DNA from 2 places in the Bacillus sp. UMB0893 genome. Region 1 is predicted to be linked to the other one. Evidence: predicted binding sites of a transcription regulator. Region 1 holds the regulator's gene; the other holds the start of a gene.
What was found. The regulator LexA, encoded in region 1, represses DNA repair genes until DNA is damaged. The targets are predictions, from matches to a motif close to CGAACATATGTTCG.

Region 1 (8,821 bases):
TAAACCATTGCAGAACCAGGATTGCTTAAAGTTAAGGCGAAAACTGCTGTTAAAATAGGTCCAGTACACGGGGTCCATCCAGCAGCAAATGCAAGTCCAATCAGCACAGAACCTAAATATCCTGATGGTCTGTTCTTTAATTCAAATCTGCGTTCTTTCATTAAAAATTCCGGCTGGAATACCCCTACAATTACTAGACCGAAAAAAATGATAAGAATGGCACCGATTTGCCTGATTAAATCTTTATAATCAAAAAAGAATTGTCCGATAAATGATCCGCCAAAACCGAGTGCAATAAAAATAATGGAGAATCCAAGTAAAAAAAACAAAGTATGCAGGAAGCTTCTTCTTTGAAGCATTGCATTTTCCGTTTTTATTTCACCGACCGATACACCTGTTATGTATGATAAAAATGCAGGATATAATGGCAAACAGCAAGGTGAGATAAAAGATAAGAAACCAGCTCCAAAAGCTAAAAAGAGATTCACATCCGTCATCTTTCAGCTCCTCCTCTCTATAATAAGTCACACTATATTCTAGCAAAAACACTTTGAAAATCATATGTTTCACTATGTGACATTTTTATGTCAATTCCCTAACAACTATGCAAAAGAGATTTCTTCACAGATCGGATACCTATATAATGGCTATATATCATAAATAAAAATCCTTATTTTCCCTTCGAATTATTTTCCAAATTAGGATATAATAGAAATTAATAGCAAAAAGATCGTTATGAACTTACATAAAGAAAGGACAAGTTTTCGTGTCTAAACAAGAACTATTGAAGCTTATAGAAAAAAAACGTGCGGAAATGATCGATATAGCAATAAAGAATGGAATCAATTCAAACGTGTCCATTCAATACAGTCAAGAACTCGATCACTTGCTAAATGAATACAACCGATACAGCTATACTACATTAAAAAAAGTGAGCTATTCATAAATAAAGGCTCTTTTCGTAAAATTTGTTGCTTTTATAGAAATGGTTAAAACCTTTAGTGGATTGTAGCGGAAGGCACTTGACTCCTGCGGGAAATAGAGGGGAATGGGAGACCCCACAGGCATAGCCGAGGAGGCTCCCATTCCTCCCTGCGGAAAGCAAGTGCCTGCAGCGGAAATACACTGGCGAAATTTATAACCAAAAAACAACAATCAATGCAAAACAGCCTAAATAAAAAAGTACGCTGCATGCGTGCTTTTTATATTGAAAGATAAAACTCCATATCCCCCTCGATTACGGCATATCGGAATTCAGTGATCATTTGTGCACTTATTTCGGAAAGCTCATAAGCAATCCGCCTATCTCCTTCCTTTATTACTTCATGGCCTTATGCATAATAATAATGTCCCTTATTTTTTATCCTTGATCAAATACTTTAACATCTTAAGAAGAACACATATACTTTTTTAGAATTCGTCTATGTCATCTGGCATTAGTTAACTACTTAAGTATGTTGTCGTATTAATTAACATTTATTAATAAATGTGTGAAATTTGTCTAATCTAATCTAATCCTTTCCTCATAAGATATAGTAGTCCTACACAAAGGAGGGAATAAAATATGAGCGACTATGGAAGAAGAGACAACAATTTTGCATTGATTGTTGTTTTATTCGTTCTTTTAATTATTGTTGGAGCATCTTTTTTGGGAAGATACTAATAGACAAAACTCATTCAATACCAACCGCTTAATTTTTGGTCAGGCTTGTGCCTGATCTTTTTTTGTTTTATTTAAACCTAAATCGATCTTACCTCTCTCTTCCCTGGCACTTACTTATCATCGGTCTCTCTATGAATCCTTGGCAAAGCAATGATTCAAACCAAATTTCAATAAAAAAACCGCCTTCCTGTTAATTTTCAACAGAAAAAGCGGTTTTGAATTGGTAAAAAGAAAGATTAAGCATTTTTTAAGTATTTATGATGAAGGATTAAGTCAGAGGGTTTATGCAAAAAAACAAAATGCTTAAATTATTTACCTAAAACCCTTTAAAAAACCCGTATTCAAGGAATTTTTATTTTGCTTGATTGTTCATCATTTTCATCATTTGGTTAATTTTCTTTTGAGAAGGTTTCATTCCCATTTGCATCATCATCATTTTTAACATTTGCTCATTAATTGGCGGATTTTTCTTCAAGTAACTCATCATATATTGGCGAGCAATGAAAAATCCTAGTGCTACTCCAGCAAGTAATGCCAGAACGCCTACTAGAATGACTACCCACAGATCCATTGTATTTCCTCCTTCATGTTGTCTATTTTACAGTGTACTAAACCATAGGATATTATACAACATTTACTCCATAATTTCTGCCTTTTTAGACAAATTTTCTTTCTTTTATCGGTTTTAGCCATCCGTACCTTTTTGACTCGAAATCCATTGCTAAAAAACATGAATCAATCTTCCTCAAAATTTCAAAAAAGATAGCTTCCATATCAAAGCTACCTACAGAAGTGACCTCTATATACTGATCTCGAACATGAAGAAGAGCGTTCCCCTGCTTTGTCTCGCTGTCAATTTTATGGCTCGACTCATCACGGACATAATTGTAACGGTTAACCAGATTTGTTTTAAGGATATTCTCTATTGGTTGAGCAGGAATCTCCTTAGTAATATAGTTAATTTGCTTATATAAATGATAAAATTCTTTTTGCTCAGGGCTTGTCCGAAAGTATTCCTGAAAAAGATGGAATAGCTTTGCTTCTCGGCCGAAAAAGTGATTTGCAAATTCTTCTTCTATTAAATAGACATAATAGTGCCTCATACTTCCACCCCTTGATAACTGTTATCGCCATTATAATAGAAGGAGACACTAAAAATTTGTCTAAATAAAGGAGGAAGATAACACTTTTTTTGTCGAAAAAGAGAGAACGAATATTCGTCCTCTCTGGATTGATTATTTTTCTAACAATGCTTTGACTCTTGCCATAACATTTTCAACAGTAAAGCCGTATTCTTTCATAATCTTGTCACCAGGAGCAGATGCACCAAACTGATTAATAGCAAGAACATCGCCTTCATCACCTGTGTAACGTTCCCAGCCAAGCGGTGCAGCCATTTCAATGGCAAGACGCTTCTTAACTGATTTAGGAAGAACAGATTCACGGTATTCTTTTGTTTGGCTTTCAAATCTGTTCCAAGATGGCATGCTGACAACAGCCACATCAATACCTTCTTTAAGCAGTGCTTCCTGAGCTTCCACAGCCAGTCCTACTTCAGATCCTGTAGCTAACAGCAAAGCATCAGCTGTTTCTTTTCTGCTTGCAGAGATTGTATAAGCTCCTTTGGAAACACCATCATATGCTGTCTCAGAAGTACCTGCAATTGTTTTTAAGTTTTGTCTTGTCAAAACAAGTGCAGTCGGAGACGTTTCAGACTCTAACGCAAGTCTCCATGCAGCTGCAGTTTCGTTTCCGTCAGCAGGACGAATGACCGATAAATTAGGCATCGCGCGAAGTGAAGGAAGCTGCTCAATCGGCTCATGAGTTGGTCCATCTTCACCAACAGCTATGCTGTCATGTGTAAATACATATGTTACAGGAAGTCCCATTAATGCAGCTAACCGAATCGCTGGACGCAAGTAATCAGAGAATACAAAGAAAGTTCCTCCAAACACACGCAATCCGCCATGAAGCGCCATTCCATTCAATGCAGTTCCCATAGCGAATTCACGAACGCCGAACCAAATATTACGTCCGCTGTAATCCTGTGCTGTAAAGTCTGAAGCACCTTTAATTGAAGTATTATTTGATCCTGCTAAATCAGCAGATCCTCCAAAAAGATAAGGAATCTCCTTCGCAATTGCATTTAATACTTCACCAGATGAAGCTCGTGATGCAAGTGCTTTACCTTCTTCATATACTGGTACTGATTGATCCCAGTTTTCTAGTAATTCGCCTTTAATCCCTGCTTGCAATTGTTTAGCAAGCTCAGGATATTGTTTCTCATAGCTTGCCATAAGCTCGTTCCATTCTTGCTCTTTCTTAGATCCTGAAACTTCAGCTGATTCTTTGAAATGAGCATATACTTCGTCAGGAACATAAAAATCTTCCTCGAATGTCCAAGCATATGCTTCCTTTGTAAGCTTGATTTCATCAAATCCAAGAGGCTTGCCATGAACATCTGATTTACCTGACATATTCGGAGAACCATAGCCTATAGTTGTTTTTACTTCAATTAATGTTGGTCTTGTAACGTCTTGCTTCGCTTCTTTAATAGCATTGGAAATTTCTTCTATGTTATTGCCATCTTCTACACGAATCACTTGCCATCCGATTGATTTAAAGCGATTTTCAACATTTTCAGAGAAAGAACGGTCTAAATCACCATCTAATGAAATATCGTTGGAGTCATATAAAACAACTAGTTTTCCAAGCTGCAAGTGACCTGCAAGAGATGCAGCTTCTGAAGAAACACCTTCCATTAAGTCGCCATCTCCGCAAATTGCAAATGTAAAGTGGTCAACTACAGGATAAGATTCTTTATTATATGTATGTGCTAAGTGACGCTCTGCCATCGCCATACCAACAGCCATTCCAATTCCTTGGCCTAATGGTCCAGTTGTTGCATCTACACCAGCTGTATGGTGGAACTCAGGGTGCCCCGGCGTTTTGCTGCCCCACTGTCTGAAAGATTTGATATCTTCCATTGAAAGATCATACCCTGATAAATGAAGAAGGCTATATAATAGCATTGAACCGTGGCCTGCAGACAGTACAAAACGGTCACGATTAAACCATTCCGGGCTTTTCGGGTTATGATTCATAAATTGCGTCCACAAAGTGTAAGCCATTGGAGCTGCCCCCATTGGCATTCCAGGATGTCCTGAATTTGCTTTCTCGATTGCATCGATTGATAATGTTCTGATCGTTGCAATTGATAAGTCTTGAATTGAGTGTGACATGATTGACCATCCTTTCAGAAATAACATTCTACTTTCTTATCATAGCGATACACACTATATCATACAACCATTTCGCATGAAATTTTACAAGAAGTTTAGATGTGTAAGAAACTATTCTAATGTATTATGCGCAAATTGAAAAGGAATACATCACAAATTGACGTATTCCTTTTATTAATGTAGGTTTCTTTTCTTTTCATCTTTTAATTTTTGTGGTGTTACATCTTTCCCATTTGGATCTAGAATAGTAACGCCTTTTAACGTATTTTTCATAGAACCTCTGAATGTTTGCAGATATTCTTGTCTAAGATTTTGCTGTTCCTGCAATTCTTTATCTGTAAGGGCTGTTGTCTTAGCCTTTTTAGAAAGTTCGTTAATTCTTGCCATTTTATCTTTTGAAAGCATGCTGGTAACTCCTTTGAATAGATTCACTATGCTATCGTACTAAAAATGATTGTAAAAAACAACTTATTGGATTGTAGTTTGTTTCATGTATTCCTGGTATCTCCGATGAACAGTTGCTTTTGAGACATCATGTCCAAACCCTCTTAAAGTGGCTGCAATTTCAGCAAATGTGAGCTTATTTTGTTTTAATCGGACAATTTCATCAATTGGCAGTTCTTTTCTGTCTTTACCGGGGCTCAAATGAATATTAGAAAGGTTTTTTTCTGGCTTATACCCGTTTTGTACAGCTCGCTTCATGCCCCGTTTGATTTTTAGATTATGAATCTTTCGCTGATATTCCTCAACAATACTTACGATTTCCAAGACCATTGAATCAGCTTCAGATAGTAATAGCTTACCATTGTGCGTCACTGAATAAAGAGTGATTCCTTCTTTTTGAAAGAAATGAATAAGTGCAATTCTTGCATTTCCTCTTCCTAACCTAGTTTCGTCCTGAATTAAGATTGCATCTGCTGATCGTTCTTTTATGAAATCAAAAAGTTCAAAAATTCCATCTCTTTCAATGTCATATCCGCTTGCCTGCTCTTCAATCACTTTTACAATAGTCATTTGGTGCTGTTCGGCAAGCATCATAAGTTCTTCCTTCTGCCTATGCAGAGAAGACTCTTGTTCTTCTTTCGTGGTGCTGACTCTGCAATAGATGATAGCGTTCAGTTTTTTCCACTCCCCACTTATTTCTTGCTTGCTAGCTGGTTCATATCATAATATGCATTCTTGTCAATTGGAATAAAAACGGTATCCCCGGGCTTGATGATTGCTGTCTGCATTCCATTCTTTTCTTGAACCCACTCGACAAATTCAGCTTTAGAGAGATTATGATGTTCTTTAAATTGATCAGCAATGCTCCAGATGCTGTCACCTTCATTGATTTCTACATGCACGAAATTCTCCATGCTGTCCTTTTCCCCAGTATAAGATAATGCAAATACAGCTACAATAACGACGATAAAAAATGATAGTAAATATGAGAATGATTCTTTCAACATGATCTCCACCTCGAATAGAATGTTTGTTCGTACTTCTGATATTTTTAGTATAATGCGAACAAACGTTTCTGTCAACGGGTTTCTCGAACTTATGTTTGTATGCAAAGGAAAAACATGCTATAATCAACATAAATTACAGGACGCGAGGTGCAAAAGATGACAAAACTATCAAAAAGACAGCAGGATATCTTAAACTTCATCAAATTAGAAGTTCAAAAAAAGGGTTATCCGCCTTCTGTACGTGAAATTGGCGAAGCTGTCGGCCTTGCTTCAAGTTCAACAGTACACGGCCATTTAGCAAGATTGGAAAGCAAAGGCTTAATCAGACGCGATCCAACAAAACCAAGAGCTATTGAAATTTTAGAAGAAGAAACATCACATATTCCTCGGATGAATGTCATTAATGTACCGATTATCGGTAAAGTAACAGCGGGTTCACCAATAACTGCAATTGAGAATGTTGAAGAATACTTTCCTCTACCAGATTCGTTCGCTGCAGCAGATGATCACATTTTTATGCTGGAAATTATGGGAGACAGTATGATAGAAGCCGGTATCCTTGATGGCGACATGGTTATTGTCAAACAGCAAAAAACAGCAAATAATGGGGATATTGTCGTAGCCATGACAGAAGATGACGAAGCAACCGTTAAACGCTTCTTCAAGGAAAAAGATTATATTCGACTGCAGCCCGAAAACTCAACTATGGACCCTATCATTCTTCGAAATGTAACAATCTTAGGAAAAGTAGTTGGAGTATATAGAAATATTCATTAAAATCCCGCTTTTACTAAGCTGGATTTTTTTATTTATTTGTTTTAAGAAGCTCGTCACGGGGAAAATAAACATAAAACAAAATGATGAGGTACTTTATGAAATCCATTACTGATCTTAATGAACCCAAGATACAGAGGACTATTTCACAATTCATTTTCCCTTTTTCATGGAAACAGGATTGTGTCAAAGAATTAATAGACGAGCTTATCAATAATGGCTTTGAATTCTTTTCTATTAATAATCCTTCACGGAAAAGCAGCTTTTACGGGGAAAATGTCAATATTCCGCACAAGCGTTTAAACCATTATTTCCTTCCATACATAGAACAGATTCTCTTTCCAAATCAATTTAAAGAGAAAGCAATTAACCGATATTCTAAATCTTTAAATTTAGACTGCCGCTTAGAAACTGCCCACAATTCCTACAATATGAAAATCCATTCTATTGATATTTATATTTGTCCCTTTTCGATTGGGATGATTACAATCAGAGCGGAACCTTACAGTATGGATAAGATCCTCACTTTAAGTGAAGCACTCGATTTTATGGATCACTTCCGTGTGCTGGAACCGCTGATTACTGAGGAAAAAGGCACGTCCATTTATGCTGAACAACAAAAATACGATAAAATTCAGGAATTTATCTTCCAAGACCTCTGTCCTTACATCGTTCCTTTTATTGAAAAAAGCAAAAATGATCAGTCTACCTATCTCGGAAGTCTGCCATATTTTATAGATGAAAGAATGTTCGTTTCCAGTCTATTAGTGACGTCTTCCGATGAGAAAATCACAGATGAAGAATTGTTCAGGATTGGCCACATGAATGGCTTTGACAAAAACGGGAAACCATATTTAGCTGCAAGCAACCCAGAATACATCCACAATTATATTAAGAAGCATGTATATGAACGATGGGCTCCAGCCAGTTATCATATCATCAGTGATCATACTTTTGCCTGTCTTACAAATGACATTGAAAATGAAAAAATAATAGCCGAGGAAATGTACGGACAGCTCTATTATAATTTGATTCTTCACCTGTTCTATAAAATCGTGTTATTAAAACTTTCATACAGCTATTCACAGCTCTATATAGACCAAAAACAAGATAAAATGGATAAACTTATTCGTTCCATTACGAATTTTACTGCGAAATACATTTTTTCAGAAATCAGCAGCCGTACAGAAGGCCAAGAATTATCTGTTATGATGAAGGATCGTTTCAAGATCGAAACACTTTACAAAGAAGTAAATAATACAATGGACAGTCTTTATCAGAACCAAGAGAAGCTGGCAAGCAAACGTCATAATTCTCTCTTGCTGATATTAACGACATATACCGTTATATCTGGTATTTATGGAATGAATTTAGTTATAGAAGACTGGAAAGGTAAAATTGAATGGAGTAAGCTTGCAGAATATTCCTTATTTGAATACATCTCACTAATCGTCGCATTATCTGGCATTGCTGTCGGCGGTTTCCTTGCTGGAATTGCAATAATAAAATTAATGAAAGATTATTTAGATAAACGAAAATCAGAAAACCTTGACTGAATGATTTTGTCAAGGTTTTCTGATTTTAATATATTTTATCCTAAAGCAAAAACCCTCAACACAAAGGTGCTTAGTTCACTGTAAAAATACCGATAAAATAAATGTCCAAATACAAACAAAAGCTAATAAACCAAA
Region 2 (8,821 bases), on a different contig from region 1:
AGTTGAGAAACAAAAAAAACACGGAGCATTCCGCCCCGTGTTTCTTTCATTACTTAGACATCCATTCTGTATGGAAAATACCTTTTTTATCTGTACGCTGATAAGTATGAGCTCCAAAGTAGTCACGCTGTGCCTGAATAAGGTTGGCAGGAAGCGTTTCTGTCCGGTAGCTGTCATAGTATGATAACGCAGCTGAGAAGCTAGGCACCGGTACTCCCTGTTCAATCGCAACCGTTAAGACTTTGCGAAGAGCTCCCTGGTAGCCTTCAGCAATTTCTTTAAAGTATGGATCAAGCAGCAGGTTTGCAAGGTTTGCATCACGGTCATATGCATCTTTGATTTTTTGCAGGAATGCAGCGCGAATGATGCAGCCGCCTCTAAAAATCATGGCGATATCGCCGTACTGAAGATCCCACTTGTATTCATCCGAAGCTGCTCTCATTTGAGCGAAGCCTTGTGCATAAGAACAGATTTTACTCATATAAAGAGCTTTGCGCACAACTTCAATCAGTTCTGCCTTATCGCCTTCAAAAGGAGAAACAGCAGGTCCTGATAAGATTTTGCTTGCTTTCACGCGCTCATCTTTCATTGCAGAAATGAATCGTGCAAAAACAGACTCTGTAATAATCGGCAGAGGAACACCTAAATCAAGAGCGCTTTTGCTTGTCCATTTTCCAGTGCCTTTTTGGCCTGCAGTATCTAAAATGACGTCAACAAGCGGCTTTCCTGTTTCTTCATCCGTTTTAGTAAAGATGTCTGCAGTGATTTCAATTAAATAGCTGTCAAGCTCGCCTTGATTCCAGTCCGCAAATACTTCATGCAATTCTTCTGCAGATAGACCAAGAACATTTTTCAAAATAAAATAAGCTTCTGAAATCAGCTGCATGTCGCCGTATTCAATTCCGTTATGAACCATTTTCACATAATGGCCTGCACCATCAGGACCGATGTATGTAGTACATGGATCACCATCAACTTTTGCAGAAATCGCTTCGAAAATAGGCTTTACTAGATCGAAGGCTTCTTTTTGGCCGCCAGGCATAATTGATGGCCCTTTAAGTGCCCCTTCTTCACCGCCGGATACGCCAGTGCCGATGAAGTGTATGCCGCTTTCGGCAAGCTCCTTGTTGCGGCGCTGTGTGTCTGTATACAGCGTGTTTCCGCCGTCAATTAAAATATCCCCTTTATCTAAATGAGGAAGCAATTGTTCAATAGTAGCATCTGTTGCAAAGCCCGCTTTGACCATCAGCAAAATTTTGCGGGGAGTTTCAAGTGATTGAACAAATTCTTCAATGCTGTATGTACCAACCAGATTTTTACCGCTGTTTTCTTTCAGCATCTCCTCTGTTTTATCAGAAGAACGATTATAAACCGATACGGAATATCCGCGGCTTTCTATATTAAGAGCGAGGTTTTTGCCCATGACGGCCAAACCGATGACGCCAATTTGCTGTTTTGACATTATGTTACTTCCCTTCTCAATCAATTTTTATATACAGAGCTCATGTATACAGTCACATGGATTCTTCATGTAAAAATAACACAGGAGCCTTGCTTTTATCAAGTAAAGCGCCTTAATTATTCCCTTAAAAAATCTTTATTAAAACTCGTGCCGCTTGATTTATCATCTTCTGATTTGTCCACTTTCATCCCGCGTTTCACCATGCTGCCGCCATATTTCCTATTGATATCTTCAATCGTTTTGTAAAGAGGTTCTTTTTTTGCATCCTCCTGAAAAGAAAAAAGATCCAGCTGCTTATAAGCATCCTCTTTCGGAACGAGATCCTGGCATGTTACGCCAAGCAGCCGGATTGGTTCACCCGTCCAATGCTTATCAAACAGCGCTTTAGCATGTGTAAGAATATCCTCTGTCTCAACAATAGGGTTATTCAGTTTCTTACTTCGAGTATATGTGCTTCGGTCAGAATAACGAATCGTCGTAAAGATTTTCGTGCCGAGAACATCCTTTCGTTTCATTCTGCTGCTTACTGAATGTGACAGACGGTTCAGAGTTTCATACAGAAGTCTGGCCTCTGTTGTATCTTTTGATAAAGTAGTTGAGTTTCCAATGCTTTTAAAATCATAGATGGAGTCAGGGTTTACCTCTCTATCATCTATTCCATTTGCTCTTTTTTTCAGGCGCTCGCCGTTGATTCCGAGAAGCTGCTTTAATCCGATCGCATCAGCACCTGCAAGGTCTTTTATCGTTTGAATACCAATTGTTTTTAATTTCTCGGCCGTTTTTTCTCCAACCCCATGCATTTCGCTTACAGGGAGAGGCCAAAGGGTCTTACCCAGCTCCCGCTTTCTGAGTACAGTGATGCCGAGGGGTTTTTTCATGTTGGATGCCATTTTGGCGAGAAATTTATTAGGTGCTACACCAATGCTTGCCGGCAGCAAAAGCTCTTCCATCAGCCTGTCCTGAATGGTCCTAGCGATTTGAAGAGGGTTGCCCTCCTTTAAAAACTCCGTTAAATCCATATATCCTTCATCAATTGAAACGGGCTCAACCAAATGTGTAAACTCTCGTAAAAGGCCGAACATGGCTTTAGAGGCTTTTCGGTAACGGTCAAAGTTTGGTTTACGGACAATCAGTTCAGGACAATGCCGTTTCGCCTGCCAAAGCGGCATGGTCGTTTTCACTCCCTTTGCCCTCGCTTCATAACTGCAAGTAACTACAATTCCTTTTCGTTCTTCAACGTTTCCTGCAATTGCAACAGGCTTTCCTCTAAGTTCGGGTTCAAAAGCCATTTCAACAGATGCATAAAAGCTGTTCATGTCCACATGTAGAATTACTCTTGGTCCACTTAGCTCTTTCATCTTATTCATCTTCTTTCCAAACAATCGTTCTCTTTCCATTTTATCATATAATCCAAAAAAGCCGCCATCAGGTAAATGGCGGCACTGTTCATTTTTTCCGACTGTCCTTTAAATCTGAAAGGACATCTGATGAAGGCAAGAATCAGTACCTGTTCTGCTCTTAAACATGAAAAGCGTCCGTGGAAAACAGCTTTCAGAGATATATACCTCTAATCGGAATTCATCAACCGATTTCGGAAACATATCAACCGATTTCCGGATTTTATCTATCTGCTTTTTAAATTTATCTCCTCAATCAAATATTTATCAACCAAAGCTGCATTCGGCTGCAAAATTAAAAGCATGCATAGCAAGCTTTCAACACTCTACTTTATCAAATCCAAATCTCTCTAAACATTCATTGTACGCTTCCATTCTGCCTAATATTTTGCCTTTTTCAAGCTCGTTCATTTCGTCATCCATCAGCAGCTTGCAATTCTCCTCCGCTCTTGTTTTCACATAGGAGGCGATTGCGCTTTCATTTAATGTATTTATTTTGATAACCCTCCTTAATAAGGAAGGTACCCTGCTGGACACTTTGACAATCTATTAGCGGCAAAAAGCGCAAATACGTTATTAAAAACTTCGAAAAAGCTCGCTGTCTTGTTATAAGGCAGTGAGCTTCGTTTTTACTTCTTCCAATTTTTCTTTATAAATTCTTCTCTTCCGGACTCTTCTCTTTCTTGCTTATATTTCTCCGGATTTTTCGCATAAAACTTTTGATGATATTCCTCTGCATGGTAAAAAGGAGCTGCCGGAAGGATTTCAGTTACAATCGGCTTCTTAAAGCGGCCGCTCTTTTCAATCGCAGTTTTTGACTGCTCTGCTTTTTGCTTTTGCTCTTCTGTATGATAAAAAATGGCTGTGCGGTACTGGCTGCCCCGGTCAAAGAACTGACCGCCATCATCTGTCGGATCAATTTGCGGCCAATATAACTCGAGCAGTCTTTCATATGAAAATACTTCAGGTTCAAATGTAATTTCTACAGCTTCCAGGTGGCCTGTTTCACCTGTTTTAATTTGTTCATAAGAAGGATTTTCTAATGTTCCTCCTGTATAGCCAGAAACAACCTCAATGATGCCAGGATGCTCGTCAAACGGCTTCACCATACACCAGAAGCATCCTCCGGCAAAAGTTGCTGTTTCCCTCTTTTTCATGCTGAACACCTCTATTTTCTGAAATAAGAAACAGCAGGAGCAATCGCTGCGCCTGCCATTCTTTTTGGATTATTCGCCTTTAGCTACTTCCTCAATGATCGCGACAACAAGCTCAGCTGTTTTCACAAGCTCTTCTATCGGCATCTTTTCATTGGTTGTATGAATATCTTCATACCCGACTGCCAAATTCACAGTTGGAATGTCAAACCCGGCAATAACATTGGCATCGCTGCCTCCGCCGCTTGTTTGAAGCTCGCTTGTGCGGCCGATTGCTGCAGCAGCTTTTTTAGCAACCTCCACAACATGATCTCCCTCGCCAAATTTAAAGCCTGGGTACATTACTTCAATATCCACTTCAGCACGTCCGCCCATATCAGCAGCAACGCTCTCAAAAGCTTCTTTCATTTTCGCTACTTGGGCTTCCATTTTCTCAGGAACCAAAGATCTCGCTTCAGCCAAAATATTCACTTGATCGCAAACGATGTTTGTTTGTGTGCCTCCTTCAAAACGGCCAATATTAGCTGTTGTTTCTTGATCAATTCTGCCTAAAGGCATTTTAGCAATTGCTTTTGCAGCAATCGTGATCGCAGATACGCCTTTTTCAGGGGCGACACCAGCATGAGCCGTCTTGCCAAAGATGGCTGCTTTTACTTTAGCTTGTGTTGGAGCTGCAACAATAATTGTGCCGACTTTTCCATCACTGTCTAATGCATATCCGAATTTTGCCGTGATTTGAGAACCATCTAAAGCTTTTGCGCCTACAAGGCCAGATTCTTCTCCGGCAGTAATAATAAATTCGATTTTTCCATGTGAGATGTTATTTTCTTTTAAAACACGGACTGCTTCTAGCATCGCGGATAAACCTGTTTTATCATCAGCACCTAAAATCGTTGTACCATCTGTCACGATGTAATCATCTTTAATGGATGGCTTAATGCCTTTTCCAGGAACAACAGTGTCCATATGTGAAGTAAAATAAATCGGATCTACTCCGTCTTTTACAGCTTCCAGAGTACAAATTAAATTTCCTGCACCGTGCCCGGTAACACCCGTTGTATCATCTTCAACAACATGAACCCCAAGTGATGAAAACTTTTCTTTTAATACTCTTGCAATTTCTGTTTCGAATTTCGTTTCTGAATCAATTTGCACAAGCTCCAGAAATTCATTAACTAAGCGTTCTTGATTAACCATATGTATTCCTCCATAAAGTGTATTAAAGCGGAATGTTCCCATGCTTTTTGGCAGGTCTTTGCTCTTGCTTTGTCCGGAGCATTTCAAGGGCCTGAATCAATTTAATTCTTGTATCCCGCGGATCAATGACATCATCAACCATACCCTGACTCGCAGCAACATAAGGATTTGCGAACTTCTCTCTGTATTCTTCGATTTTATTTGCTCTTGTTTCTTCAGGATTTTCGCTGTTCTCAATTTCTTTAGCGAAAATGATATTCGCAGCACCCTGAGGACCCATCACGGCAATCTCGGCATTCGGCCATGCAAAAACAAGATCCGCTCCGATTGATTTGCTGTTCAGTGCAACGTATGCTCCGCCGTAGGCTTTTCGCAATATAACCGTCAATTTAGGAACGGTTGCTTCTGAATAGGCATATAAAATCTTTGCTCCGTGTCTGATGATTCCCCCGTGCTCCTGCTTAATGCCAGGGAAAAACCCTGTAACATCTTCAAACGTAATAATCGGAATCTGGAACGAATCACAAAACCGGATGAAGCGGGAAGCTTTATCTGAAGAATCAATATCAAGTCCGCCGGCCATGTATTTTGGCTGATTGCAGACGAGTCCAACGACCTCACCTTTTATTCTCGCAAAACCAACAACTATATTTTTGGCAAAGTCCTTTTGCACTTCATAAAAAGAATCGGCATCAGCAACTTCTTGAATAACCACACGGACATCATAAGGCCTGAGAGCATCAAATGGGATGCAGTCTGTCAGGTTCGGACGATAATCCGCATCATCATCGAATGGCAAAATCGGCGCTTTCTCCTGATTATTCTGCGGCAAATAGGTCATTAATTTCCGGACTTGAGAAAGCACCTCTTCTTCTGTTTCACCTGAAAAATGGGCATTTCCGCTGATAGTGTTATGTACTTTAGCTCCGCCTAAATCTTCGGAACTGATTTTTTCGCCTGTTACCGTTTCAATCACTTTAGGACCTGTAATAAACATTTGACTTGTTTTCTCGACCATAAAGACAAAGTCTGTAATCGCAGGAGAATATACTGCACCGCCTGCGCACGGACCAAGGATAACCGAAATTTGCGGTATTACGCCCGAGTAGATGGTATTGCGGTAAAAAATCTGTCCATATCCATCTAATGATACCACACCTTCCTGAATTCTAGCACCTCCGGAGTCGTTAAGGCCAATGAACGGCGTTCCGCTTTTGGCTGCCAGGTCCATGACCGCAGCAATTTTCTTGGCATGCATCTCTCCAAGGGCTCCTCCAAAAACCGTAAAGTCCTGTGAAAATAAATAGACAGGTCGTCCGTGCACTTTGCCGTAGCCTGTGACGACTCCGTCACCCGGTCCTTTTTTCCCGCTCAGACCAAAGTCATTGCACCGGTGCTCTATGAATGGATTCATTTCAACGAATGTTCCTTTATCAACGAGAAGATCGATGCGCTCTCTTGCTGTCAGCTTTCCTTTTTCATGCTGCTTTTCAATGCGCTCATCCCCGCCGCCCATTTCGACTTCACGTCTTCGGTCATATAATTCATTTATTTTTTCGAAAATATCAATGCTCATAGAACCGTACCTCTCTTTTCACAAAGTTCCACTAAAACCCCATTTGCAGCTTTCGGATGCAAAAAGGCAATCGATGCACCTCCGGCTCCGTTCCTTGGTGTTTCATCAATCATCTTAATTCCGTTTTCCTTTAATTCCTCAATCCGTTTCTTTATATCATCCACTCCTAAAGCCAAATGATGTATGCCTTCTCCCCGTTTTTCAATAAACTTGGCTACAGGACTCTCATCTGAAGTGGGCTCCAGTAATTCTATTTTTGTATTTCCAATTTTCAAAAAAGCGACTTTAACCTTCTGCTCTTCCACACTCTCAATGCCTACAAGCTTTAATCCAAGAGTCCTCTCATAAAACGGAAGCACCCGTGAAATGGATCGTACCGCTACCCCGATGTGATCGACCTTATTAATCATCTCTTCCCCTCCTCTAGATGAAAACGCTTAACTTTAATGAACATGACTTACTTCTTTATCCGGGGACAAAATTCCTGCTGCTTCGACTAAAATGTGCATTTTTGTTCAAATCTCTTCCCTTGTTCCATTCGTTCATTCACGTTAAAATAGGGATAGAATCCTATATAGGAGTGAATGTCATGTCTAAAAGATTTCAAAAAGCTGTCGTATACCTGATGCTTGCAGTGATGATTGCTACAACGTTACTTGCTGGAATGAGCATGTGGTTCTAATACAGAAAAGCGGAACCGTCTATTTAGCCCCGACAGACCGATAAGAATCCAACATAAAAAGCCGTTTTTGCTTTTATTGCCGAGGGGTTAGGCGGTGGCGGAACAATGAGAAAAACGGAAGCAAGAAGGACAAGTTTAACAATGTACAAAAGGTGACTCCCTCTTCAGGAGTCACCTTTTTTCATTGCACCTTTTTGAGCAGCGATCTCCTCAAAGGAATTGTTATTTTTCGTTATGAAAACTTTTGTTCCAATTGGAAGGTGCTCAAAGAGGATTTCTACTTCCTCATTGTACATGCGCACGCATCCCTGTGTGACAAAGGTGCCGATAGAATCTTCATTATTTGTGCCATGTATGCCATATGTTCTACCATCTGAATTTTCCGCATCAAACCCGATCCACCTTGTTCCCAGCGGGTTTTTCGGATCGCCGCCTGGAATATTCTTTTTCCGATAAAAAGGATCTGCTGCTTTTACTGTAATCGTAAATTCTCCTTCAGGTGTCAGCTTTTCATTTTTGCCTGTGGCAACATCAAATACTTTGACAACCTGCCCATTATCAATATAGGCCAGTTCATTTGACTGCTTATTGATAATCACATAGGGATCACCGACGACCGGATTATCTCCAAGGGGCCAGAGAGGTGAGAGAAACATCATGAACAGAAGGATTGTCTTCATAAAAAATCACCCTTTTTTCTTTATACTGTACGAAAAGGGTGAAAATCATGCTATCCAGTTATTCCTTTAAATTGACTCTTAATCACAAGATACTGCTCCATTTCCCTTACAAAATGCAAAAGTGCAGCTCGTGCTTCAAATTCTTCGCGCGTTTCCGGCAAAGGCATTTCCTCAAAGCTTTTTTTCATATGATGCAGCTTTACTAAAAATTTATGAGCCGTATTTCCTGGATGGATCGCTACTCGAACTTCTTGAATAAATTCTGCGATGACTTCCGCCTGATCGAATGTAACATTTACGGAAGTGATAATCGGAAGAACGCGTTCTATGATTTCAAATTGCTTTTCTCTCATTTTAAAATAGTGATAGTAAAGGTTTTCATGTCTCATAAAGTGATTTTCGACATCTCTGAAAGCGAGCGTCTTCGCTTCATTAATCAATTTAGCTGTCTCCGTTATTTCTTTTCCATCCCACGTGCTGTCATTTGAAAGTAAATAATCCTCAATTTCCTGAAAGATTTTAGAAAAGTTATCTTCAATTTTCAGCTGATATTCTTTCAGCTTTTTATCTACGCTTGGCATGTAGAGATTCATAATAAGCGCTACACCTATTCCAGTAGAAATAAGTGCAATTTCATTTAACACCAGATCCATTGTGATATGTGAGGAATTGT

Region 2: CYJ36_RS07955 (DNA polymerase IV) is a predicted target of LexA. The motif match lies at 2,838-2,851, and genes of this name have one in related genera.

Annotation. Positions count from the first base shown of each region.
Region 1 covers NZ_PKLB01000001.1:1,053,345-1,062,165, reverse strand. The annotation lists gene CYJ36_RS05390 (cytochrome c biogenesis protein CcdA) at 1-497, opposite strand, end outside; gene CYJ36_RS05385 (aspartyl-phosphate phosphatase Spo0E family protein) at 767-946, shown strand; gene CYJ36_RS05380 (YjcZ family sporulation protein) at 1,565-1,663, shown strand; gene CYJ36_RS05375 (YneF family protein) at 2,016-2,234, opposite strand; gene sirA (sporulation inhibitor of replication protein SirA) at 2,320-2,766, opposite strand; gene tkt (transketolase) at 2,899-4,905, opposite strand; gene CYJ36_RS05360 (DUF896 domain-containing protein) at 5,080-5,310, opposite strand; gene CYJ36_RS05355 (YneB family resolvase-like protein) at 5,374-6,024, opposite strand; gene yneA (cell division suppressor protein YneA) at 6,042-6,353, opposite strand; gene lexA (transcriptional repressor LexA) at 6,513-7,133, shown strand; gene CYJ36_RS05340 (hypothetical protein) at 7,229-8,686, shown strand; partial or broken gene CYJ36_RS05335 (L-lactate permease) at 8,762-8,821, opposite strand, start outside.
Region 2 covers NZ_PKLB01000003.1:18,460-27,280, forward strand. The annotation lists gene CYJ36_RS23580 (hypothetical protein) at 1-50, opposite strand, end outside; gene gndA (NADP-dependent phosphogluconate dehydrogenase) at 50-1,462, opposite strand; gene CYJ36_RS07955 (DNA polymerase IV) at 1,579-2,820, opposite strand; gene CYJ36_RS24035 (hypothetical protein) at 3,178-3,318, opposite strand; gene msrA (peptide-methionine (S)-S-oxide reductase MsrA) at 3,489-4,016, opposite strand; gene CYJ36_RS07965 (M20/M25/M40 family metallo-hydrolase) at 4,086-5,210, opposite strand; gene CYJ36_RS07970 (acyl-CoA carboxylase subunit beta) at 5,233-6,786, opposite strand; gene mce (methylmalonyl-CoA epimerase) at 6,783-7,196, opposite strand; gene prli42 (stressosome-associated protein Prli42) at 7,376-7,468, shown strand; gene CYJ36_RS07980 (L,D-transpeptidase) at 7,633-8,148, opposite strand; gene CYJ36_RS07985 (aromatic acid exporter family protein) at 8,199-8,821, opposite strand, start outside.